Regions from separate parts of the Solwaraspora sp. WMMA2065 genome, predicted to be linked through region 3. Evidence: riboswitches for the same ligand, from Rfam matches in the RefSeq annotation. Region 3 holds a riboswitch; each other region holds the start of a gene.

Region 1 (7,697 bases), 2.4 Mb from region 3:
TCGGTAGCACGTTGATCAATCCACGCAACGGCGACCCGCTCGGCCCGGCCGGCACGTACCCGCCGGCCAGCGCGTGCGCGACGTGGGCCAGCTCGTCGGTGGTGCGGGCCAGCCGGGGGACCACCTCGGTCGCCGCGAAGTCCAGAATCCGGGTGACCAGCGCGGCCCGTCCGTCGGCGCCGAGCACGCGCTTGGCGACCTCGGCGACGGCGTCCGACCGCCAGCCGTGCTCCTCCATCGCCGCGACCAGCTCCCGGGCGGTCGCCTCGGCCGCGTCGGTGTCGTCACGGTCGGTGCCGGACTCGTCCAGGCCCAGCGCCTCCCGCAGGCCGGGCAGCGCGGCCACCTGCCCGGCCCACATCTGCCGGGCCCGCAGCATCGCCAGCACCAGGTCGACCCGGGCCGCGCCGACCGGCGCCGACCCGAGCACGTGCAGCCCGTCACGGATCTGCACGTCCTTGATCTCGCAGAGCCAGCCGTCGACGTGCAGCAGGAAGTCGTCGAACTCGGCGTCGTGCGGCCGGTCGTTCAGACCGAGGTCGTGGTCGAGCCGGGCGGCCTGGATCAGCGTCCAGATCTGCGCCCGGATCGCCGGCAGTTTGGCCGGGTCCAGTGTGGCGATGTTCGCGTGCTCGTCGAGCAGCTGCTCCAGCCGGGCGATGTCGCCGTAACTGTCCGCCCGGGCCATCGGCGGCACCAGGTGGTCGATCAGGGTGGCGTGTGCCCGGCGTTTGGCCTGGGTGCCCTCGCCGGGGTCGTTGACCAGGAACGGGTAGATCAGCGGCAGGTCGCCGAGGGCGGCGTCCGGCCCGCAGTCGGCGCTGAGTCCGACCGTCTTGCCCGGTAGCCACTCCAGGTTGCCGTGCTTGCCGACGTGCACCACGGCGTGCGCGCCGAAGCTGTGCTCCAGCCACCGGTACGCGGCCAGGTAGTGGTGACTCGGCGGCAGGTCCGGGTCGTGGTAGATGGCCACCGGGTTGGCCCCGAAGCCGCGCGGCGGCTGCACCAGCAGCACGATGTTGCCGGTACGCAGCGCGGCCAGCACGATCTCGCCGTCCGGATCCCGGGACCGGTCGACGTACAGCTCGCCCGGCGGCGGACCCCAGTGCCGTTCGACCTGTTCCCGTAGCTCGGTCGGGAACTCGGCGTACCAGCGACGGTAGTCGGCGGCCGGGATGCGCACCGGGTTGCCGGCCAGCTGCTCCTCGGTGAGCCAGTCCGGGTCCTGCCCGCCGGCGGCGATCAGCGCGTGCATCAACGCGTCGCCGTCGCCGTCGGCCAGCCCCGGCAGCGCGTCGGGGCCGTCGGGCGGCCCCACGTCGTAGCCGGCGTCGCGCAACGTCGACAGCAGCGCCAGCACACTGGCGGGGGTGTCGAGCCCGACCGCGTTGCCGATCCGGGCGTGCTTGGTCGGGTACGCCGACAGCAGCACCGCGATCCGTTTGTCGCCCGCCGCGATGTGCCGCAGCGCGCCGTGGCGGACGGCGATCCCGGCCACCCGGGCGGCCCGCTGCGGGTCGGCGACGTAGACCGACAGCCCGTCGGCGTCGATCTCCTTGAACGAGAACGGCACGGTGATCAGCCGGCCGTCGAACTCGGGGATGGCCACCTGGGTGGCGGCGTCCAACGGGGACAACCCGTCGTCGGTGGCCGCCCAGGTCTGGCGGGAGCTGGTCAGGCAGAGTCCCTGCAGGATCGGCACGTCCAGTTCGGCGAGCGCGCCGACGTCCCAGGCGTCGTCGTCGCCCCCGGCGGAGGCGGTCGCCGGCCGGGTTCCGCCAGCGGCCAGCACCGTCACCACCAGGGCGTCGGCCTGGCGCAGGGTGGCCAGCAGCTGCGGGTCGGGCGAGCGCAGCGAGGCGCAGTAGACCGGCAGCGCCCGACCGCCGGCGGCGTCGACCGCGTCGCACAGGGCGTGCACGAAGCCGGTGTTGCCGGCCAGGTGGTGGGCCCGGTAGTAGAGCACCGCCACGGTCGGCTGGCCCGGTCCGGTCGGCACGTTCGGGCGTTCCAGTACGCCCCACTCCGGGGCCGGCCGCGGCGCGGCGAAGCCGTGCCCGGTGAGCAGCACCGTGTCGGACAGGAATCGGTGCAGTTCGGCCAGATTGGCCGGGCCGCCGTGGGCCAGATAGGCGTGGGCCTCGGCGGCCACCCCGGCCGGTACGGTGGACAGCTCCATCAGGGCGGCGTCGGGTGCCTGTTCGCCGCTGAGTACCACCACTGGGCGTCCGTCGGTCAGCAGCGCGTCCAGTCCGTCCGGCCAGGCCCGGCGGCCGCCGAGCAGCCGGACCACCACGAGGTCGACGTCGGCAAGCAGGGGCGTGAGGTCGTCGACCGACAGCCGGGCCGGGTTCGCCAGGCGCCAGTCGGCACCGCTGGCCCGTCCACTCAGCAGATCAGTATCTGAAGTGGACAGAAGTAGCATCATCGGACGCCTGGTCCTCCCTCGGGGTCCGCGCCCCGGGTCGTCGGTCGCGGCGACCGGAGTCTCCTGGCTCCCGGATCGAGGCTCGCCCCGGCCTTCCCGCCCCGTGGATCGGGGCCGTGGCCGTCGGTGGGGTCCGCTCCCCGGTGACAGTGGCGGGACCGCGCCGGAATCACACCGGCTTCCTCCACTTGCCGCCGCAGTTGGCTACCGACCACTGTCACGACCCGGGGACGTTTCGTCAAGGTGTGATCTATTCGCCGCGAGGGCGTCGCCTCCCGTGGCAGCCCGTAGTATCCGCCGCGTGTCCGCCTCGCCGCTGCCGCCCGTCCGGGGCGGCCCCGATGCCTGCCCCGGCACGCTGGCGCTGCATCCGGCCGCCGACGGGCACCTCGCCCGGGTCCGCTGCCCCGGTGGGCTGCTAGCCGCCGGCCAGCTGACCGTACTGGCCGCCGCCGCCCGTGACCTCGGTGACGGACACCTGGAGCTGACCAGCCGGGCCAACGTACAACTGCGGGGGGTGGCCGCCGACGCCGCCGGGGTGCTCGCCGGCCGGCTGAGCGCGGCCGGGCTGCTGCCCGCACCCGGACACGACCGGGCCCGCAACATCCTCGGCTCCCCACTGGCCGGTGTGGACAGTGTGCCTCGGTGGGACGTCGCGGCGCAGGTCCGCGCCCTCGACGCGGCGATCTGCGCACAGCCACAGCTGACCCGCCTCTCCGGCCGGTTCCTGTTCGCCGTCGACGACGGTCGGGGCGCCACCGTCGCGGCGCGCCCCGACGTGGGCCTGCTGCCCGGGTCGGACGGCCGGGTCGGTATCCGGCTCGCCGGGGTCGACCACGGCCTACGGACCACGCCGACCGACGCGGTCCGGGTGGCGGTCGCCGCCGCCCGGATCTTCCTCGCCGACGAACGTGCCGTGGCCGGCACCATCTGGCGCATCGGCGACCTCGCCGCCGCCGAACTGGCACGGTTCGTCGCGGCGCTCGCCACCACGCCGGGCGTCCACCGGGTCGCGGCCGACCCGCCGACCGCACCGCGACGGTCCGGCGTACCGCCGGTGGGCGTGCTGCGCCGCCCCGACGGCGACCAGGCACTCGTGCTCGCCGTACCGCTGGGTCAGCTCACCGCCGCGCAGGCCGACCTGCTCGCCGCCGCCGCACCGCAGGCGCGGATCACCCCGTGGCGGACCGTGGTGCTGCCTCGGCTCACCGACGCACCCGGCTGGGCGCGCCGGCTGCACCGTGCGGGTCTCGACACCGACCCCGGGTCGCCGTGGCTCGGCGTCACCGCCTGCGCGGGCCGTCCCGGCTGTGCCCGGTCGCGGGCCGACGTACGGGCCGACGCGGCGGCGACGCACGCCGGCCGGCCGGCCGCGGCCAGTGGGGCGCACTTGCCGGTGCACTGGATCGGCTGTGAGCGCGGCTGCGGCACCCCAGCGGGACCGGCGCTGCGGGTCCTCGCCACCGGCGACGGCTACCAGGTGAGCGCGCCCGGCCGCCCCACCGTCCACGTCCTACCAGGGGCGGCGCTGGCCGCCGCCGTCCGCACCGCACGCGAGGAGCCGTGATGGACCACGTCCGCGACGGGGCCGAGATCTACCGGCAGTCGTTCGCCACCATCCGCGCCGAGGCCGACCTGAGCCGGCTCACCGCCGAACAGGCCCGGGTCGCCGTCCGGATGATCCACGCCTGCGGGATGGTCGACCTGGTCGACGACCTGGTCTTCTCGCCGCAGGTGGTGGTGGCGGCCCGGGCCGCGCTGCGCGCCGGCGCGCCGATCCTCTGCGACGCCACGATGGTGGCCGCCGGGGTCACCCGACGCCGGCTGCCGGCCGCCAACCCGGTGCTGTGCACCCTGTCCGATCCCCGGGTGCCTGAGCTGGCCGATCGGCTGGGCACCACCCGCAGCGCTGCGGCCGTCGAACTGTGGGGCGACCGCCTCGACGGCGCGGTGGTCGCCGTCGGCAACGCACCGACCGCGTTGTTCCGACTGTTGGAGCTGGTCGACGTCGGTGCCGGCCGGCCGGCGGCGGTGCTCGGCGTACCGGTCGGCTTCATCGGCGCCGCCGAGTCCAAGCAGGCTTTGATCGACCATGGCGGACTGGAACACCTGGCGGTCCGGGGACGACGCGGCGGCAGCGCGATGGCCGCCGCCGCACTCAACGCGATCGCCAGCGACGACGAGGGACAGGTGGGCAGATGAACGCGCGTCGCGGCGGCCCGGGTCGGCTGTACGGCGTCGGCCTCGGCCCCGGTGACCCGGAACTGGTCACCGTGAAGGCGGCCCGGCTGATCACCGCCGCCGATGTGATCGTGCACCACAGTGCCCGGCACGGCCGCAGCGTCGCCCGGTCCATCGCTGAGCCGTACCTGCGCGCCGGACAGATCGAGGAGGCGCTGGTCTACCCGGTGACCACCGAACGCAGCACCCACCCCGGCGGCTACCGGGCGGCAATGGACGAGTTCTACGCCGACTGCGCGCGACGGCTGGCCGCCCACCTCGACGCCGGTCGGACCGTGGTCGTGCTCGCCGAGGGCGATCCGCTGTTCTACGGCTCCTACATGCACCTGCACAAGCGGTTGGCGCACCGCTACCCGACCGAGGTGGTGCCCGGGGTCACCTCGATGAGCGGGGCAGCCGCCGCACTCGGCCGGCCGCTGGTCGAGGCCGACGAGGTGCTGACCGTCCTGCCCGGCACCCTGTCCGGTGCGGAGCTGACCCGACGGTTGGCCGACACCGACGCCGCCGCCGTACTCAAGCTGGGTCGGACCTTCCCGGCCGTCCGCGACGCGTTGACCGTCGCCGGCCGCCTCGACGACGCCTGGTACGTCGAGCGGGCCAGCACCGTCGGGCAACGCGTCGCGCCGCTGGCCGACGTCGACCCGGCGACCGCGCCGTACTTCTCTCTGGCGTTACTGGCCAGCCGTCGCGGTGGCACTGTCGCGGCGAGCGCCGCCGACCCTGCTCGGTCCGGCGGGGGAGAGGTGGTGGTGGTCGGCCTCGGCCCGGCCGGCCGGGACTGGATCACCCCGCAGGCGCAGGCCGCCCTCGCGGCCGCCGACGACCTGGTCGGCTACGGACCGTACCTGGACCGGGTGCCGGCCAACCCCCGGCAACGCCGGCACCCGTCGGACAACCAGGTCGAGGCGCAGCGCGCCGCCCACGCGCTGCGGTTGGCGGCCGACGGAGCCCGGGTCGCGGTGGTCTCCTCCGGTGATCCCGGGGTGTTCGCGATGGCCACGGCGGTGCTGGAGGTCGCCGCCGAGCCCCGCTGGAAGGACGTGCCGGTCCGGGTGCTGCCCGGGGTGACCGCCGCCCAGGCGGTGGCCAGCCGGGTGGGGGCACCACTCGGGCACGACTACTGCGTGCTGTCCCTGTCGGACCGGCTCAAGCCCTGGCCGGTGATCGAACGGCGGCTGCGCGCCGCCGCCCGCGCCGACCTGGTGATCGCGATCTACAACCCGGCGTCGCGCAGCCGGACCTGGCAGCTGGCCAGGGCCCGGGACCTGCTGCTGGAGCACCGGTCGGCACACACCCCGGTGGTGGTGGGCCGCGACGTCGGCGGTCCGGGTGAACGCGTCGACGTGGTGGCGTTGGCCGACCTGGATCCGGCCATGGTCGACATGCGGACCCTGCTGATCGTCGGCTCGTCGGCGACCCAGGTCAGCCACGACGGCGCCGGGCCGCCGGTGGTGTTCACCCCACGGCGCTACCCGGGCTGAGCGCCCGCCGCCGCGCCCAGCCCGATCAGCCAGGTAAGGGCGGCGCCGACGTCGTTGACCGTCGGCACGGGTGGCGCGGCGGCCCGGTCGACCATCAGCACCGGGAGTCCGAGCTCGCGCGCGGCGACCAGTTTGGCGGACGTCTCGTCGCCGCCGCTGTCCTTGGTCACCAGCACGTCGATGGCGTGCGCGCGCATCAGCGCCCGCTCGCCGTCCACGGTGTACGGGCCGCGGTCGAGCAGCAGCACCCGGTCGGCGGGCAGCGGCGGCTGCGGTGGGTCCACCGTACGGATCAGGAAGAAGATCCCGGCCAGCGGCGCGAAAGCGGCCAGACTCTGCCGACCGGTGGTGAGCATCGCCCGGGTGCCCAACCGGGGCAGGGCGGCGGCGGCCGCGCCCAGGTCCGGCACCCGGTGCCAGACGTCGCCCGCACCGGCGACCCAGCCGGGCCGGCGCAGCACCAGCAGCGGCGTACCGGCCAGCGCGCAGGCCCGCACCGCCGAGGCGGAGATCCGGGTGGCGAACGGGTGGGTGGCGTCGACCACCGCGCCGATGCGCTCGTCCCGCAGCCAGCTAGCCAGCCCGTCCGGTCCGCCGAAACCACCGACGCGGGTCTCGCCGTGCGGCAGCCGGGGCCGGGCCACCCGGCCGGCAAGCGAGGTGACCACCCGCGCCGCCGGGTCGGCCGCCAACGCGGCGGCGAGCTGACGAGCCTGGGCGGTGCCGCCGAGAATGAGCACCCGTGGTCCGCCGTCCGGGCTGGGGCCGGTGCGGTCACCGGTCATCGGATTCCTAATGAGTTCTGGGAGTGAGCCATCCGGCAAACTCCTGGTGGGTAGGTAGCCGCCAGCCGGTGAGCACTCCGGGTTCCTGGACGTCGAGTCCTGACGAAAGATCGTGCCCCGGCTGGTCGGTGTGGAGAGTTGATCGCTGATGGGATGTCGTGCCCGCCCGGTCGCGGCGTGAGCACTGCTTCATTAGGTCGCTGATGGTTCTCCTCCTGGCTACCAGCGGTGATCGACTCAATAGGCGGGAGAGACGTTGCTGTTCATAGGAGATGACTGGGCGGAGGACCACCACGACGTCGAGCTCATGGACGCCTCCGGCCGCAGGCTGGCCAAGGCGAGGCTGCCCGAGGGCATCGCCGGCATCACCAGGCTCCACGCGATGATCGGCACGGCGCTCGGCGACGACATCGACGCCGACGCTGCTGCTGCTCAGGTGAAGATCGGTATCGAGACCGATCGGGGCCCGTGGGTGCAGGCGCTGGTCGCCGCCGGGTACACGGTGTACCCGGTCAACCCGTTGCAGGCGGCCCGCTACCGGGAACGTCTGGCGGTGTCCCGGGCCAAGAGCGACGCCGCCGACGCGCACATGCTGGCCGACATGGTGCGCACCGACTCGCACCAACTGAGCCCGATGGCCGGAGACTCGGCGGACGCCGAGGCGGTCAAGGTCGTCACCCGGATGCACAAGACGCTGATCTGGGAACGCACCCGTGCTGTGCAGCGGCTGCGGCACGCGCTGCGGGAGTACTTCCCTGCGGC
Region 2 (7,697 bases), 2.4 Mb from region 3:
ATCCGCACCGGTGAGGCGTCGGTCGGGTGGTACGGCACCAACTGGGAGCGGAAGACGAAGGCCGGCCTGTCATCGGGGCGGAACACCGCGACCCCGAACCGGTAGTTGTCCGTGTAGGTGGTGCAGAGCGCCGCCTCGCCCGGGCAGCACCGTACCGAGGTCGGGGTCCGCCACGAGGCCGCTCAACTGGCCGGTGGCGCAGCCAGCCGGAGTCCACCAGTCCGTGATGGTCGGATCGCTGGTGGGGATCGGCGAAGCCGCCCATGACGGCGTCGGCGTACCTGCGGCCACCGGCGTGGCGGACACGCCGCTTGCCGACAGTCACGCCAGGGTAGCTGCCACGAGGATCATAGCGGCTGTGGTCGTCGATGGTGGGCGGCCGCTGCAGAACCCGGACCCGGATACCCCTGTCCAGCTGGCTGCGGTCCAGCGGAATCGCCTCCGCCGAGGCCGCCGCGCTGATCACTTCGGTGTTGATGGTCAGATGTTCGTGCCGTTCGGCGGCGACCAGCCGCCGCACCCGGTCGCGGGCGGCGGCCCGGCTGCCCAGGCTGCGTACCGCCGGATCGTCCGGGCCGGGCAGGTCGATGCCGTGCACGGTACGGAAATGCTGGCGCCAGACGTCCTGTCGCCGTACCGGCTGCGCTGGCCGGCGAAGCCGCGCGATGACCGGACCGGCTGGCAACGGCCGCCAGCCGGCGGCGGTCGGCACGGCCGCCGTCAGGCCGTTCAGTTCGTCGAGTGCGACCTTGACGCGTTTGCGGGTCAGCCCCAGCTCGTGGGCGAACTGACCGCTGCTGCGGGCACCGAGCATGGTCAGCGCCCGGTAGACCAGATCGGCATCGGGTGAGGCGCCCCACCGGGTCAGTGGTGCAACCGCAGTCGGGCCGTGCGTCCTGATGCTCCCCGTTCCCCGTGTCACAGCCGTCAGCTCAGCACAGTAACAACGCCGTAGGGGAGAAGCCACGGCACCGGACGGTTGCACGATTGTGCAATCGGTTCGCGCCGTACCTTGTCGAACGTGCGCCAATGGGTGACCGTGATCCGGGCAGGCGCGCGTTCGGGGGCGTCGCTTGTCGGCCGCCGGAACGCGGTGGCCGGCAAGCGACGGCACTACGCGGTCAGGACGTCGGGGCGGACTTTCCCCAGCGGGGGGCGGCGAAGCGCAGCCCGGCGAGCCGGTCCGGCGGTGCGGCCAGGCCCGGCCCGCCGGTGGCGATCCAGTCGACGACGCTCGACAGTGCCGTCTCGTCGTGCACCCCGCCGAGCCACACCGGGCGGGCACCCAGTCGGCGGGCCAACACCGCTGGCTGCACCACCACCACATTGGACCGGTCACAGGCGTTGAGGCAGTCGGACACCCGTACCGGCGCGGCCGCGCGCAGTAGGTCGAGCTGCCGGTCGTGGTCGACGTCCGGGTGTTTGCGGCGGGTGCCGCAGCAGCAGCCCCGGCAGACGGTCACCCGGGCGGGGTGCCCGGGTGCCGGTCCCGCCGGGCCAAGCTCCGCCGTCACGCGACGTTGGCGAGCGTGGGCCGCCGGTCACCGGTCCGGGCCGGGGTGAGCAGCAGTCCGAACACCACCCCGAAAACCGTCCACATCGTGGCGAGCTGCGCCAGCGAGGCGAGCCGGAACTCCCACAGCAGCGCCGCCGGGATATCGGCGGGCACGTCGACCCCGGTTGCCGGCGAGAACGCCAGCAGCAGGGCGTACCCGACGACGGCCAGCGCCGCCGCGACCACCGTCCGGTAGGGAGCCGGCCGCGCCCAGCCGGTCAGCCGCCGGTGGGTCAGCAGCGCCAGCCAGGTGACGGCGGCCGCGGCGATGATGAACGACAGATACTGCCCGGTGCGCTGGTTGACGGTGTCCGGGTCGCCGACGCCCGGCGGGTTGGCCGGGAAGTGGATCGCCGGTAGCAGCGCCACCACGACGAAGCCGAGCCCGGCGAGCAGCCCCACGCGGCGGAAGTCGTCGCGGCCGGGCAGCAGGTGCCGGGTCGCCGCGAAGACCACGGCGACGATCAACGCCAGGCACAGCGCCACCGCGACGGTGGCGACCAGCCCGCCGAGGACCTGCATGGCCCGACCGACCAACTCCTCGTCGTGGCTGTGTCCGGCCGTCCCGGTCGCAGCGCGGGCCTCCTCGACGACCAGCGCCGACTCGATCTGCGGTTCGACGATCAGCAGGGCCGCCACCGCACCTGCCGCGCCGGCGGCCGTACCGGCGAGCAGTCCGCGGCCCAGCACCGCGCGGAACGGGTAGGTAGTCATCGGAGCTTGGCCGCCGCTCAGTGGCACGGTACGCCGAGGGCGTGCCGGCCGTCGTGGGTGAACTCGTGCATGAACTCGGCGGCACCGGCCAGCACCAGCCCGTTGTCCTGCGCGACCAGGTAGATGACGACCGCCGCGACGGCGGCCAGCAACCAACCGGCGAGCGGTACGCGGATGGCGGTGGTGGTGACCTCTCCGCCGACAGAAGGTGCAGTCATGCCAGGAAATCCCCTCGTCCATGCCTCGTGGCGATGCGGTGCGTGCCACGGCCGGTCTCCTGGCTCCCGGATCGTCGCAGCCGTCCCGCCTTCCCGGACCGTCGTCGGCCCAGTGGCATGGTGGATCGGACACTTCCCGGTCACAGTGGCGAGGACCACGCCGGACTCACACCGGCTTCCCGAACACCGTGGCATGCGCAGCGTACCGCCGTCGTGACCGGCCGGGCAATGGCTGTGGCCGTGGCCGGCAACGGGACCGGCGCCACATTGACGGTGGACCGCGGGTGGGGGAGCATGACCGGCACGAGCGGTGCGCGGAGGAACCCGGTGCGAATCCGGGGCGGTCCCGCCACTGTGACCGGTGAGTCGCGTCCCCCTGAGACAGCCACTGCCCCGATGGCGGGAAGGCTCGGGACGCGACGTCGATCCGGCAGCCAGGAGACTCCGGCCGCTCGCTGGTCCACCGGTACGCGGGCGTGGACACCCGCGGGAGGGATTCACCATGCACACCTGTCGGCCCCTGCCATGACGCCGTACCCGTTCACCGCCGTCGTCGGCCTGCCCGACCTGCGGCAGGCCCTGCTGCTCGCCGCGGTGCACCCCGGCATCGGCGGAGTGCTCATCCGGGGTGAGAAGGGCACCGCAAAGTCGACGGTCGTCCGCGCGCTGGCCGGGCTGCTACCGGAGGTCGACCGGGTGCTCGGCTGCCGGTTCGCCTGCGACCCGGCGGCCCCGGACCCGGCCTGCCCGGACGGGCCGCACACCGCGCCGGTGACCGCGCGTGGCGGCCCGGCCGCACTGGTCGAGTTGCCGGTCGGCGCCACTGAGGACCGGGTGGTCGGCACCCTCGACATCCAGCGGGTGCTCAGCGCCGGCGTGAAGGCGTACGAGCCGGGGCTGCTCGCCGCCGCGCACCGGGGCCTGCTCTACGTCGACGAGGTCAACCTGTTGCCGGACCATCTGGTGGACCTGCTGCTGGACGCGGCGGCGATGGGCCGGGCCCACGTCGAACGCGACGGGGTGTCGGTCAGCCACGCCGCCCGGTTCCTGCTGGTCGGCACGATGAACCCGGAGGAGGGCGAGCCGCGTCCACAGTTGCTGGACCGCTTCGGGCTGATGGTGTCGGTGGCCGCACCGACCCTGGTGGCGGACCGGGCCGAGGTGGTGCGCCGTCGGCTCGCGTACGAGACCGACCCGGTGGCGTTCGCGGACCGCTGGCAGTCCGCCGACAACCAGCTCGCACTGCGGGTACGCGATGCGCGGGCGGCCCTGCCTGCGGTCACGCTGCCCGATGCCGAGATCGACCGGATCGCCCGGATCTGCCTGGCGTACCAGGTGGACGGTATGCGGGCCGACATCGTGATGGCCCGCGCCGCCGTCGCGCTGGCCGCCTGGCGGGGCCAACCGGCGGTCACCGCCGCCGAGGTCGCCGAGGCAGCCCGGCTGGCGCTGCCGCACCGGCGGCGCCGTGACCCGCTCGACCCGCCCGGCGCCGACGAGCAGCGCCTCGACGAGGTGCTGCGTGACGAGTGCGGCGACGATCCCGATCCTCCTCCGCCGCCGGGTCCGCCACTACCGGACGGTGGGCCGCCACCCGGCCCGCCCGACTCGGACGGTGGGCCGCCACCCGGCGCGCCCGACTCGGACGCCGGCCGGCATCCTGAGCCAGCTACGGCAGACGCCGACGGTCCGGCGGTCGGTGCCGAGCAGCCGGACGGCGTACCGCCGGGCGGTCCGGCTCCGGCGGCGGCCGGGCCCGCGTACCGGCCCCGGACACTGCGGCTCCCCGGGCTCGGTGCGGGCGCGACGCCCGGCCGACGTTCGGCGGCCCACGCCGACCGGGGCCGGGTAGTCGGCGCCGGGTCGCCGACCGGACGGCCGTCGACGGTGCATCTACCGGCAACGGTGCGCGCCGCCGCGTCCCGGGGTGCCCGCCGGATCACCCCCGCCGACCTGCGCCAGGCCCGCTACGTCGGCCAGGAGGCGAACCTGATCCTGTTCGTGGTCGACGCCTCTGGGTCGATGGCGGCCCGGCAGCGAATGACGGTGGTCAAGACCGCCGTGCTGTCGCTGCTGCGCGACGCCTACCACCGGCGGGACCGGATCGGGATGATCACCTTTCGGGGTGCCGCCGCCGACGTGGTGCTGCCGCCGACCAGCAGCCACGAGGTGGCCGTCGCCAAGCTGGCGCAGCTGCGCACCGGTGGCCGTACCCCGATCGCCGCCGGGCTGCGCGTCGCCGCGGCCACCGTCGCCGCCGAGCACCGCCGGGACCCGCGCCGTCGGCCGCTGGTCCTGCTGGTCACCGACGGGCGGGCGACCGCCGGACCGGACCCGACGACGCTGGCACCGGTGCTCGCCGGTACGCCGATGGTGGTGCTCGACTGCGAGGCCGGCCCGGTGCGGCTCGGTCTGGCCCGCCGGCTCGCGGCCGGCTTCACCGCGCAGTGGCTGCCGCTGGCCGCGTTGGCGGCGTCGGGTCCGGATGTCCACGACCGGCTGAGGGCGGCCTGATGCCACAGGGAAGACCGGAACACGTTCCCGACGATGGGCTGACCACCCGGGCCCGGCGTCGCCAGCCGGTGCTCGCGGTGCACACCGGCCCCGGTAAGGGCAAGTCGACGGCGGCGTTCGGGATGGCGCTGCGGGCCTGGTCGACCGGCTGGCCGGTGGTCGTCTACCAGTTCGTCAAGTCTCCGAAGTGGAAGGTGGGTGAGGAGGCGGCCCTACGTACCCTCGGTGAGTCGGGCCGAGGGGCGCCGGTGACCTGGCACAAGATGGGGGAGGGCTGGTCCTGGATCCAGCGCCCCGGCACCGAACGCGACCACGCCGCCGAGGCCGCCGAAGGTTGGGCGCAGATCCGTCGGGACCTGGCCGCCGAGGCGTACCGGTTCTACGTGCTGGACGAGTTCACCTACCCGATCAAGTGGGGCTGGATCGACGTCGCCGAGGTGGTGTCGGTGCTACGCGACCGGCCGGGCAGCCAGCATGTGGTGATCACCGGCCGCGACGCCGCGCCGGAGCTGATCGACCTCGCCGACCTGGTGACCGAGATGACCAAGGTCAAGCATCCGATGGATGCCGGACGCAAGGGTCAGCAGGGCATCGAGTGGTAGCCGTACCCCGGGTGGTGATCGCCGCACCCGGCTCCGGCCACGGCAAGACCACGGTGGCCACCGGCCTGCTCGCCGCCTTCGCCGAACGTGGGGTCCGGGTCGCCGGGTTCAAGGTCGGCCCGGACTACATCGATCCCGGCTACCACGCGCTCGCCGCCGGTCGGCCGGGCCGCAACCTGGACCCGGTGCTGGTCGGCGAGGACCTGGTCGCGCCGCTGTTCGCGCACGGTGTCGCCGGCGTCGATCTGGCCGTGATCGAGGGCGTGATGGGTCTCTACGACGGCCGGGTGGGTGCCGGTGACGTCGGTTCCACCGCGCACGTCGCGGCGCTGCTGGCCGCGCCCGTGCTGCTGGTCGTCGACGCGGCCGGGCAGAGCCGGTCGGTGGCTGCCCTGGTGCACGGCTTCCGGTCGTTCGGTCAGGTCCACATCGCCGGGGTGATTCTCAACCGGGTCGGCTCCGACCGGCACGCACAGGTGCTGCGGGACGCCTGCGCGGAGGTCGGCACCCCGGTGCTCGGGGTGCTACGTCGACAGCCGTCGGTCGACACCCCCTCGCGGCACCTGGGTCTGGTGCCGGCGGTCGAACGCACCGCCGAGGCCCGCGCCTCGGTCGAGGCGTTGGCGGCGCTGGTCGCCGCGTCGGTCGACCTGGACGCCGTGGCGGCGGTGGCGCGCACGGCGGCCGTGATGACGGTCGAACGGTGGTCTCCGGCGGCTGCCGTCCACGATGCCCCCGACCTCGGTGCCGGGGTGGGCGCCGGCGGGCAGCCAGGACCGGCCGACGGCCGACCGGTCGTCGCGGTCGCCGCCGGCCCGGCGTTCAGCTTCGGCTACCCGGAGACCGTGGAGCTGTTGACGGCGGCCGGGGCCGAGGTGCGTACCGTCGATCCGGTCCGTGACGAGCAGCTGCCGGTCGGCACGGCGGCGCTCGTCGTCGGCGGCGGCTTCCCCGAGGTGTACGCCGGTGAGCTGAGCGCCAACGTCGGGTTGCGCTCGCAGGTGGCGGCGGTCGCCGCCACCGGAGCGCCGGTCGTCGCCGAGTGTGCCGGCCTGCTGTGGCTGTGCCGCACCCTCGACGGGGCCCCGATGTGCGGGGTGCTGCCGGCGGACGCCCGGATGACGTCCCGGTTGACCCTCGGCTACCGCGACGCGGTGGCGCTGAACGACAGCGTGGCGCTGCCGACCGGCAGCCGGTTGACCGGGCACGAGTTCCACCGCACGGAGGTGTCGCCGCGCGCTGGCGCGGCACCGGCCTGGGGGTGGCGGGGGGCCGCGCCGGAGGGTTTCGTCGCCGCCGGGGTGCACGCGTCGTACCTGCATCTGCACTGGGCGGCACGGCCGCGGATCGCGGCCCGGCTGGTCGCCGCCGCGCGCCGGCGGTTACCCGGCCCGCGTCACCCCCCGGTCGGGCCCTGACGGTCGGGCCCTGATCAGTCGCGCGGCATGCTGGTGACGACCATCGCGATGAGCCGGTCGTACGTCTGCTCCAGGTCCTCGGGCAGGCCGAAGCCGCCGGCGACCTCCAACGCGACGAAGCCGTGTACGGTCGCCCGTAGACAGCGGGTGGCGTGGACGGCTGCGGCCGGGTCCAGCCCGTAGCCGCGCAGTACAGCCAGGAACACCTCCAGCAGCCGGGTGCCGGCGGCGGCCGTGGCCGGCTCGCGCAGCGGGTCGGCGGGCATCGCCGCCCAACGGGCCGGATACCGACGTACGTAGCCGCGGCTGGCGCGCATCAGCGCGGCGACGGCGGCGTCGCGGCTCAGCCCGAGGGTGTGCCGGGTGAGTTCGTCGGCGACCTCGTCGAGCACCCGTACGGCGACGAGGGTGCGCAGTTCGGTGAGTCCGCCGCCGACGTGCTTGTAGAGCGACGGGGCGGCGACGCCGACCCGGCCGGCTAGTGCGCTGAGCGTCAGCGCGTCGAGGCCGTGCTCGTCGATGAGGGCGATCGCGGCGTCCACCAGGGCGTCCGGGGTGAGTCCGACCCTAGGCACACCGGCCGCCGAGACAAGGCGGTATGCTAACTTGCATAGCCATAAGGCTATTTATGCTAGCTAGTGATGTCAACTCGGGTTCCCGTGACGACGCCGGGTCA
Region 3 (7,697 bases):
CAACGCGACGTAGACGTCGCAGTGGATGTTCAGCAGGATGGTTTCGTCGAACGTCCGACTCGAGTCGTAGGTGAACGACCGGTTGTCGAACGACGGCAGGCCGGTGCGCAGTTCCGAACCGAACAGCCGGGCCCACTCGCCGACATCCGGGTCGTCGTCGTTGGCGTGCCGGTCCAGCACGCGCAGCGCATCGGTGCCGCCGATCTTCTCCAGGGCCCAGAGCGCGTTCCACCGGACCTGCCGGTCGGAGTCGTTGGCGACCGCCTCGGCGAGCAGGTCGACGGCACCGCTGAGCCGCCGGTCCATCGCCTGGTACAGCGACTGCTCCCGGATCATCGGGTCCCGGTGGTGCAGGGCCTCGTACTCGACCTGCTCGTCAGTGCGAGCGTCGAGCCGGACCGCGCCGCGCTCCAGCATGTCGCCGAACTCGCTGTTGAGTAGCGCGGGATCGCCCTCGAGGTAGTGCTCCCACTCCGGAGCGCTTCCAGCGCCGCCGGTGGTGGCGCTGACCGATTGAAGCGTCATTCTCACATCACCCTTTCTCTGGTGTGGCTGTCGTGGTGCCGGACCTATTCAGATGGCGGCGCGTTTCGGAAGCAGAAACTGATCGTTCGCTTACCGCCCTCGAGAACCGCGTCGAGCTGCGTGAGCGGTTCCGACTAAGTGGTTGACGTGACTTGTGCGCGCCGGTGGAGTCGAGGCACTCCGATGCGGGGAGGTCTCGCCGGTCGCTGCTTCGCCGACCGGTGCACCGGTTGCGCGCTGACACCAGATTTCGCCATCGCCGTGCTGGCCGTCCAGTACTGGACGGTGAGCTAGCAAGAACGCAGAAACAGCGGCGGTTCGAGGCGCCGGGATAGCTGTCTGGCGGTGGATCAGCCGAGAATTTGCCCATCTCTGTCGTGGCCGTATGGGAGATCGGCGACGCAACCCTAGCCTGATCCGCGACGACCTCGAGAACGGTCGTCACGACCAGGAGGAGGAACAATGCCGTTCTCGCTTGCCTTCATCAGCCAGGGCGCGCACCGTCGACCGCGTCGGCCGATCCGCCATCATCCGGCGGTCCGGGTGCTCACGATCTGCGGTCACCTGACGCGCATCGTCCTTCGGGCTGCGGTCGCACTCAGCGGGGCCGGTTTGCGGGGACGTCTAGCCGACCGGTACGCCTGGCAGCGGTTGGCCGGTGACCTGCTCGCCGACGCGGCCGAGCGACTCGGTCCGACGTACATCAAATTCGGTCAGATCCTCGCCACCCGGGTCGACGTCGTCCCACCCGCGGTGGCCGCGCGGCTTGGTCGGCTGTTCGACAAGGTCACACCGCCGTCGATCCGGCCGCCGATCACCGGGAGCGTCGGTGCCGCACTCGATGGCGGTGTCGGTGGTCTGCGGCGAGTAGCCGCAGGTAGCGTCGCGGTGGTCTACCGGGGCCGGCTCCGAACCGGAGAACAGGTCGCGGTGAAGGTGATCAGGCCCGGGATCGATGCCGTGATCGACACGGATCTCGCGCTGTTACGCGTGGCCGCCCGCGGCGTCAGCACGCTGCCCAGGTTTCGGCGCGCACCACTGGTGGAACTCGTCGACCAGCTCGGTGCCGCGATACGTCGGCAGCTCGACCTGTGCGCCGAGGCTGATGCGTTGCGCCGGCTCCGCCGAAACCTGGCGCATCTCGATGGGGTACGGGTGCCCAGCGTGTACCGCGAACTGTCGGACCGGACGGTGCTGGTGACCGAATACCTGTCGGACATCCGCCTCAGCCTCCCCGCCGCGCCTCCGCAGACGGCCCTGGTGACAGCCATGCGGGCAGCCTTCCAGATGGTCTTCGTTGACGGATTCGTGCACTGTGACCTGCACCCCGGCAACCTACATCTGGCAGCGCACCGGGTGACCGTGCTCGACGCCGGCTTCGTTCACGAGCTCACCCCGATCGCCCGGCGGGCCTTCGCGGAGTTCTTCCAGGCGATGGCGTCCGGCGCGGGTGACCGGTGCGCCGAAATTCTCCTGGCCACGGCCGACCGGGTCGAGCCCCCGGCAGACCTCGTCGGGTTCCGCTGCGACATCGCGGCGCTGGTGGTCGCGGCGGCTGGCCGGCCCGCAGGTGAATTCAACCTTGCGGATTTCGCATACCGGATGTTCGCCGCCCAACGCACGCGCGGCCTCTACGCAGATGTCCAGTTCGTCTATCCGATCTTGGCGCTTCTCGTTTTGGAAGGTCGGGTGCGCCAGCACGCGCCGGACGTCGATTTTCAGCGGGTGGCCATGCCCTACGTGCTGCGGGCGCTGGCTGACACCGTCTCGCTGCCGGGCTGGCGGCCGTCGCCGACCCGATAGCCAGCGAACCGCGGCGTTCGCAAAGTCGGAGAAGATCGGCGGCACCCGGTTCCAGACGATGGGTACATCGCTACCAGATCGAACATCCTGGAGTCGTAACATGCCGTGCTCATGGCGATCACTGCGCCGCCGACTGCTGACCCTCACCCCGGACGGGACGGTGGCCGTCCGTCGTGGAACTGGCCTGGCTGACACCACTACCCGAAGCGTCTTCGAGATGGTGGACCGCACGGTACAGGCCGGCTTCGACGCGGCCCTGGACTCGACCAGCGTCGGCGAGCTGGAGGCCCGGTTGGACCGCACCGCGCGGGACTTCAGAAGCTTCGCGTACGAGGGGGCCGCGGCGGCGTACGCGATGCTCGACGCGGTGGCCCCGACCCGGACCCGTCGGGTGGGCCGACTGCTGACTGGACGCGGCGCGGCACATCGCTTCCTGATCTACTTCGGGGTCGGGCGGGCGATAGGCCGGCTGCCCCGGTTCCGGTGGCGGTCGGTGCTGCCCGCCGACCCGGTGCTGCACTGGCTGGCAGTCGATGGCCTCGGCTTTCACCGGGCGACCCTCGACCCGATCAGGCATGTTCGCCAGCAGTACCGGGCCGACGTGGCGGGATGGCCGCACGGAGACTTCCGGCACTACCTGGATCGCGCGCTTGACCAAGGCACCGGCCGGGCGATGTGGTTCGTGGAGGGTGCCGACGTCGATCGGGTGATCGCGACCGTCGGGCGGTTCCCGGCCGACCGTCACGACGATCTGGTCAGCGGCGTCGGTTACGCGGCGACCTACACCGGCGGGGTGAGTGAGCCGGCGCTGCGTCGGCTGTGGCAACTCAGCGGCGAGCATCGCTCCTTCCTGGCTCAGGGCGCGGCTTTCGCCGCGCTGGCTCGCGACCGGGCAGGGCTGGTCAACGCGCACACGCGGACGGCGGTGGCCGTGCTGTGCGGCACCAGCGTCGAACAGGCGGCCGACATCGCTGAACGATCGGAGACCGATCTGTCACCGGACGGTGCGCTGCCGAGTTACGAGGTCTGGCGACAGCGGATCGCTGACCGGTTCACCTCCCGCAGCCGTCGCTAGTACCCCGACGAGGAGGGTGCCGAGCACCGCCCCGGACAGGCCCCATAGCACGCTTCTCACCCGACGGTTCCTCCTCCGCGTACCCGGTGCGACCCGACGCCGCGACACGCCGAACACAGTATCTGGTGTTGCGTCTTCTAGCTTGCTCCCATATATGGTGTACCCCGCAGCTGGTTCGGCCGCCCCTCGGCGGTGGTCGAGGCAAGAGGGAACCCGGTGTGAGTCCGGGACTGCCCCGCAGCGGTGAGTGGGAACGACCGCCGTCACCGAGCACTGGGCCCGTGGCGGGTCCGGGAAGCGACGGCCAATAGGCACGAGCACGACGCCCACGAGTCCGAAGACCTGCCAGCGTGCCGCACGCGTCGCGTGCGGTGGTCGAAGGCCGCGCGGGACGGCCGACGCCGACGACCGGTCGACACCCGGCGGAGCAGACCGTCAGGTGAGTGACCGGTGGCGTCCTCCCCGCGTGTCCGTCGACCGGTGGACAGGCACGACAAGGGGAACCGATGCAGGTACGCAAGCGCAACGGCGACACCGAACCGGTGGACGTCAACAAGATCGTCAAGGCGGTCGAACACTGGGTCGCCGACCTGGACGAGGTCGACCCGCTGCGGGTGGCGACCCGGACGATCAGCGGACTGTACGACGGGGCGACAACCGCCGAGCTGGACAAGCTGTCCATTCAGACGGCGGCAGAGCTGATCGGCGAGGAGCCGCAGTACTCGAAGCTGGCGGCCCGGCTGCTCGCCGCCTACGTGGACAAGGAGGTCCGCGGCCAGCAGGTGGCCAGCTTCAGCCAGTCCATCCGCTACGCCCACGGCCTCGGGCTGATCGGCGACGACACCGCGGCCTTCGTCGCCCGCAACGCCCGCAAACTCGACGACGCCGTCGACGTCGACGGCGACCTGCGCTTCGAGTACTTCGGGCTGCGTACGGTGGCCGACCGCTACCTGCTGCGGCATCCGCAGACCCGGCTGGTGGTGGAGACGCCCCAGTACTGGCTGCTGCGGGTGGCGTGCGGGCTGTCCCAGACGCCGGCCGAGGCGGTCGACTTCTACCGGCTGATCTCCAGCCTGGCCTATCTGCCCAGCTCACCGACGTTGTTCAACTCGGGCACCCGGCACACCCAGATGTCGTCGTGCTTCCTGGTCGACTCGCCGCGCGACGAGCTCGACTCGATCTACGAGCGTTACCACCAGGTGGCGAAGCTGTCGAAGTTCTCCGGCGGGATCGGCATCTCCTGGTCGCGGATCCGTGGCCGGGGCGCGCTGATCCGGGGCACCAACGGCAGGTCGAACGGCATCGTGCCGTTCCTCAAGACCCTCGACGCCGGGGTCGCGGCGGTCAACCAGGGCGGCCGCCGCAAGGGCGCCGCCTGCGTCTACCTGGAGCCGTGGCACCCGGACGTCGAGGAGTTCCTGGAGCTGCGGGACAACACCGGCGAGGACGCCCGGCGCACCCACAACCTCAACCTGGCCAACTGGATCCCGGACGAGTTCATGCGGCGGGTCGAGGCGGACGCCGACTGGTCGCTGATCGACCCGTCCGACGCACCCGAGCTACCGGACCTGTACGGCGAGGCGTTCGACGAGGCGTACCGCGCGGCGGAGAAGAAAGCGGTCCGGACGGTCAAGGCCCGCGACCTGTACGGGCGGATGATGCGCACCCTGGCGCAGACCGGCAACGGGTGGATGACGTTCAAGGACGCCGCGAACCGGCTGTCCAACCAGACCGGCGAGCCGGGCAACACGATCCACCTGTCCAATCTGTGCACCGAGATCCTCGAGGTCAACAGCGACACCGAGACCGCCGTGTGCAACCTCGGGTCGATCAACCTCGGCGCGCACGTCACCGCCGACGGCGTCGACTGGGACAAGCTGCGCGCCACGGTCCGTACCGCCGTGGTGTTTCTCGACCGGGTGATCGACATCAACTACTACCCGGCGGCGCAGGCGGCGGCGTCGAACCCGCGCTGGCGGCCGGTCGGGCTGGGGTTGATGGGCCTGCAGGACGCGTTCTTCACGCTGCGGCTGCCGTTCGACTCGGCGCCGGCCCGGGAGCTGTCCACCCGCGTCCAGGAGGAGATCTTCCTGACCGCGCTGGAGACCTCCGCCGGGCTCGCCGAACGGTTCGGCCCGCATCCGGCGTACGCCGAGACCCGGGCCGCCCGGGGCGAGCTGCACCCGGACCTGTGGGGTGCCGAGGTCGGCCAGCCCGAACGGTGGGCCCGGCTGCGGTCGACGATCGCCGCACACGGCCTGCGGAACTCGCTGCTGGTCGCGATCGCGCCGACCGCGACGATCGCCTCGATCGCCGGCTGCTACGAATGCATCGAGCCGCAGGTGTCCAACCTGTTCAAACGCGAAACCATGTCCGGGGAGTTCCTGCAAATCAACACGTACCTGGTCGGCGAGCTGAAGGCGCGCGGGCTGTGGACGGCACCGGTCCGGGAGCAGATCAAGCGGGCCGAGGGGTCGGTGCAGGGTGTCGCGGACCTGCCCGCCGACGTGCGGGAGCTGTTCCGTACCGCATGGGAGCTGCCGCAACGGGCGCTGATCGACCTGGCCGCCGCCCGCGCCCCGTACGTCGACCAGTCGCAGTCGCTGAACCTGTTCCTCAGCGCACCGACCATCGGCAAGCTGTCCTCGATGTACCTGTACGCCTGGAAGTCCGGGCTGAAGACCACCTACTACCTGCGGTCGCGTCCGGCGACCCGGATCCAGCAGGCCACCGTCGGCATCGCGCCGACCGTCGGGCCGACCGTCGGGCCGACCGTCGGGCCGACCGTCGGGCCGGTCGTAGGGCCGGTTGTCGCGACCGGCGACGACGAGGCGTCGGCCTGCTCCCTGGAAAACCCCGAAACCTGTGAGGCCTGCCAGTGACCACCGTCTCCGAAACCAACACCGACGCCGCGACCGCTAATGCCGCCACCGCGACCGCCGCCGCAGCTGCGGGCCGACGGCAGCTGTTGCTCGACCCCGGCATGGACCTGACCCTGCGGCCGATGCGGTATCCGCAGTTCTTCGACCGGTTCCGGGACGCGATCAAGAACACCTGGACGGTGGAGGAGGTCGACCTGCACTCCGACCTGCCGGACCTGGCCAGACTGTCGGCTGCCGAGCGGCACCTGGTGTCCCGGCTGGTCGCGTTCTTCGCCACCGGCGACACCATCGTCGCGAACAACCTGGTGCTCAACCTCTACCAGCACGTCAACTCCCCGGAGGGCCGGCTCTACCTGTCCCGGCAACTGTTCGAGGAGGCGGTGCACGTCCAGTTCTACCTGAACCTGCTGGACACCTACGTGCCGGACGAGCGGGAGCGGTTCGCGGCGTTCGCGGCGGTGGAGAACATCCCGTCGATCGCCCGCAAGGCCGAGTTCTGCTTCAGATGGATTGACTCGATCTTCGAGCTGCGGGAGCTGCGCAGCCGCGCCGACCGACGGGCCTTCCTGCTCAACCTGATCTGCTTCGCCGCCTGCATCGAAGGGTTGTTCTTCTACGGCGCCTTCGCGTACGTGTACTTCCTGCGGTCCCGGGGTCTGCTGCACGGTCTCGCCTCGGGCACCAACTGGGTGTTCCGCGACGAGTCGATGCACATGGCGTTCGCCTTCGAGGTGGTGGACACGGTCCGCGCCGAGGAACCGGACCTGTTCGACTCCGAGATGGAGCAGCAGGTCAGGCAGATGCTGGCCGAGGCGGTGGAGTGCGAGGTGCAGTTCGCCGCGGACCTGCTCGACCAGGGCGTGTCCGGGATGTCGCTGGTCGACATGCGGGAGTATCTGCAGCACGTCGCCGACCGGCGGCTCGCGGTGCTCGGCATCGAACCGATGTACGGGTCGAAGAACCCGTTCGCCTTCATGGAGCTGCAGGACGTGCAGGAGCTGTCCAACTTCTTCGAGCGGCGGGTGTCGGCGTACCAGGTCGGGGTGACCGGCTCGGTGACCTTCGACGACGACTTCTGACCCGCGTCCCCGCCCGGCCCGCCGCGACCGGCTACTCCGGCTCGGTCGGCTGTCCCGCCGAGGCCGGCTCGGTGACGGCGCGGATCGCCGCCGCCGTGCCGACCGCGATCTCCTCGACCTCGTCGGCGGAGACGACCAGCGGCGGGCCGAGCAGGATCACGTCACCGTCGACGCCGTCGGCGCAGCCGGTTCCGCTGTAGAGCAGCAGACCGGCGTGCCGGGCGGCGGCGACGACCCGTTCGGCGACCCGGGCGGTACGGGCGTACGGCCGCGCGGTGTGCTGGTCGGCGACCAGTTCGACGCCGACCAGCAGACCGCGACCGCGGACGTCCC

What was found. A riboswitch is a leader RNA that binds a small molecule or an ion and turns the genes downstream of it on or off. The one in region 3 is predicted to bind cobalamin.
Region 1: linked by a shared signal. The riboswitch ahead of cobN (cobaltochelatase subunit CobN) and the one ahead of O7610_RS16640 (ribonucleoside-diphosphate reductase subunit alpha) in region 3 are both predicted to bind cobalamin.
Region 2: linked by a shared signal. The riboswitch ahead of O7610_RS05915 (VWA domain-containing protein) and the one ahead of O7610_RS16640 (ribonucleoside-diphosphate reductase subunit alpha) in region 3 are both predicted to bind cobalamin.

The regions. Positions count from the first base shown of each region.
Region 1 covers NZ_CP128361.1:1,288,616-1,296,312, forward strand. The annotation lists gene cobN (cobaltochelatase subunit CobN) at 1-2,428, opposite strand, end outside; cobalamin riboswitch at 2,486-2,612, opposite strand; gene O7610_RS05990 (ferredoxin-like domain-containing protein) at 2,730-3,995, shown strand; gene O7610_RS05995 (precorrin-8X methylmutase) at 3,995-4,630, shown strand; gene O7610_RS06000 (precorrin-2 C(20)-methyltransferase) at 4,627-6,150, shown strand; gene O7610_RS06005 (cobalt-precorrin-6A reductase) at 6,138-6,935, opposite strand; gene O7610_RS06010 (IS110 family RNA-guided transposase) at 7,192-7,697, shown strand, end outside.
Region 2 covers NZ_CP128361.1:1,270,635-1,278,331, forward strand. The annotation lists gene O7610_RS05890 (hypothetical protein) at 1-86, opposite strand, end outside; gene O7610_RS05895 (hypothetical protein) at 227-850, shown strand; gene O7610_RS05900 (hypothetical protein) at 1,122-1,463, opposite strand; gene O7610_RS05905 (CbtA family protein) at 1,511-2,269, opposite strand; gene O7610_RS05910 (CbtB-domain containing protein) at 2,287-2,487, opposite strand; cobalamin riboswitch at 2,520-2,693, opposite strand; cobalamin riboswitch at 2,805-2,932, shown strand; gene O7610_RS05915 (VWA domain-containing protein) at 3,013-5,001, shown strand; gene cobO (cob(I)yrinic acid a,c-diamide adenosyltransferase) at 5,001-5,603, shown strand; gene O7610_RS05925 (cobyrinic acid a,c-diamide synthase CobB) at 5,597-7,021, shown strand; gene O7610_RS05930 (TetR/AcrR family transcriptional regulator) at 7,036-7,596, opposite strand.
Region 3 covers NZ_CP128361.1:3,674,320-3,682,016, reverse strand. The annotation lists gene O7610_RS16655 (HEAT repeat domain-containing protein) at 1-525, opposite strand, end outside; gene O7610_RS16650 (ABC1 kinase family protein) at 988-2,328, shown strand; gene O7610_RS16645 (DUF1702 family protein) at 2,387-3,403, shown strand; cobalamin riboswitch at 3,558-3,767, shown strand; gene O7610_RS16640 (ribonucleoside-diphosphate reductase subunit alpha) at 3,910-6,285, shown strand; gene O7610_RS16635 (ribonucleotide-diphosphate reductase subunit beta) at 6,282-7,364, shown strand; gene O7610_RS16630 (aminotransferase family protein) at 7,396-7,697, opposite strand, start outside.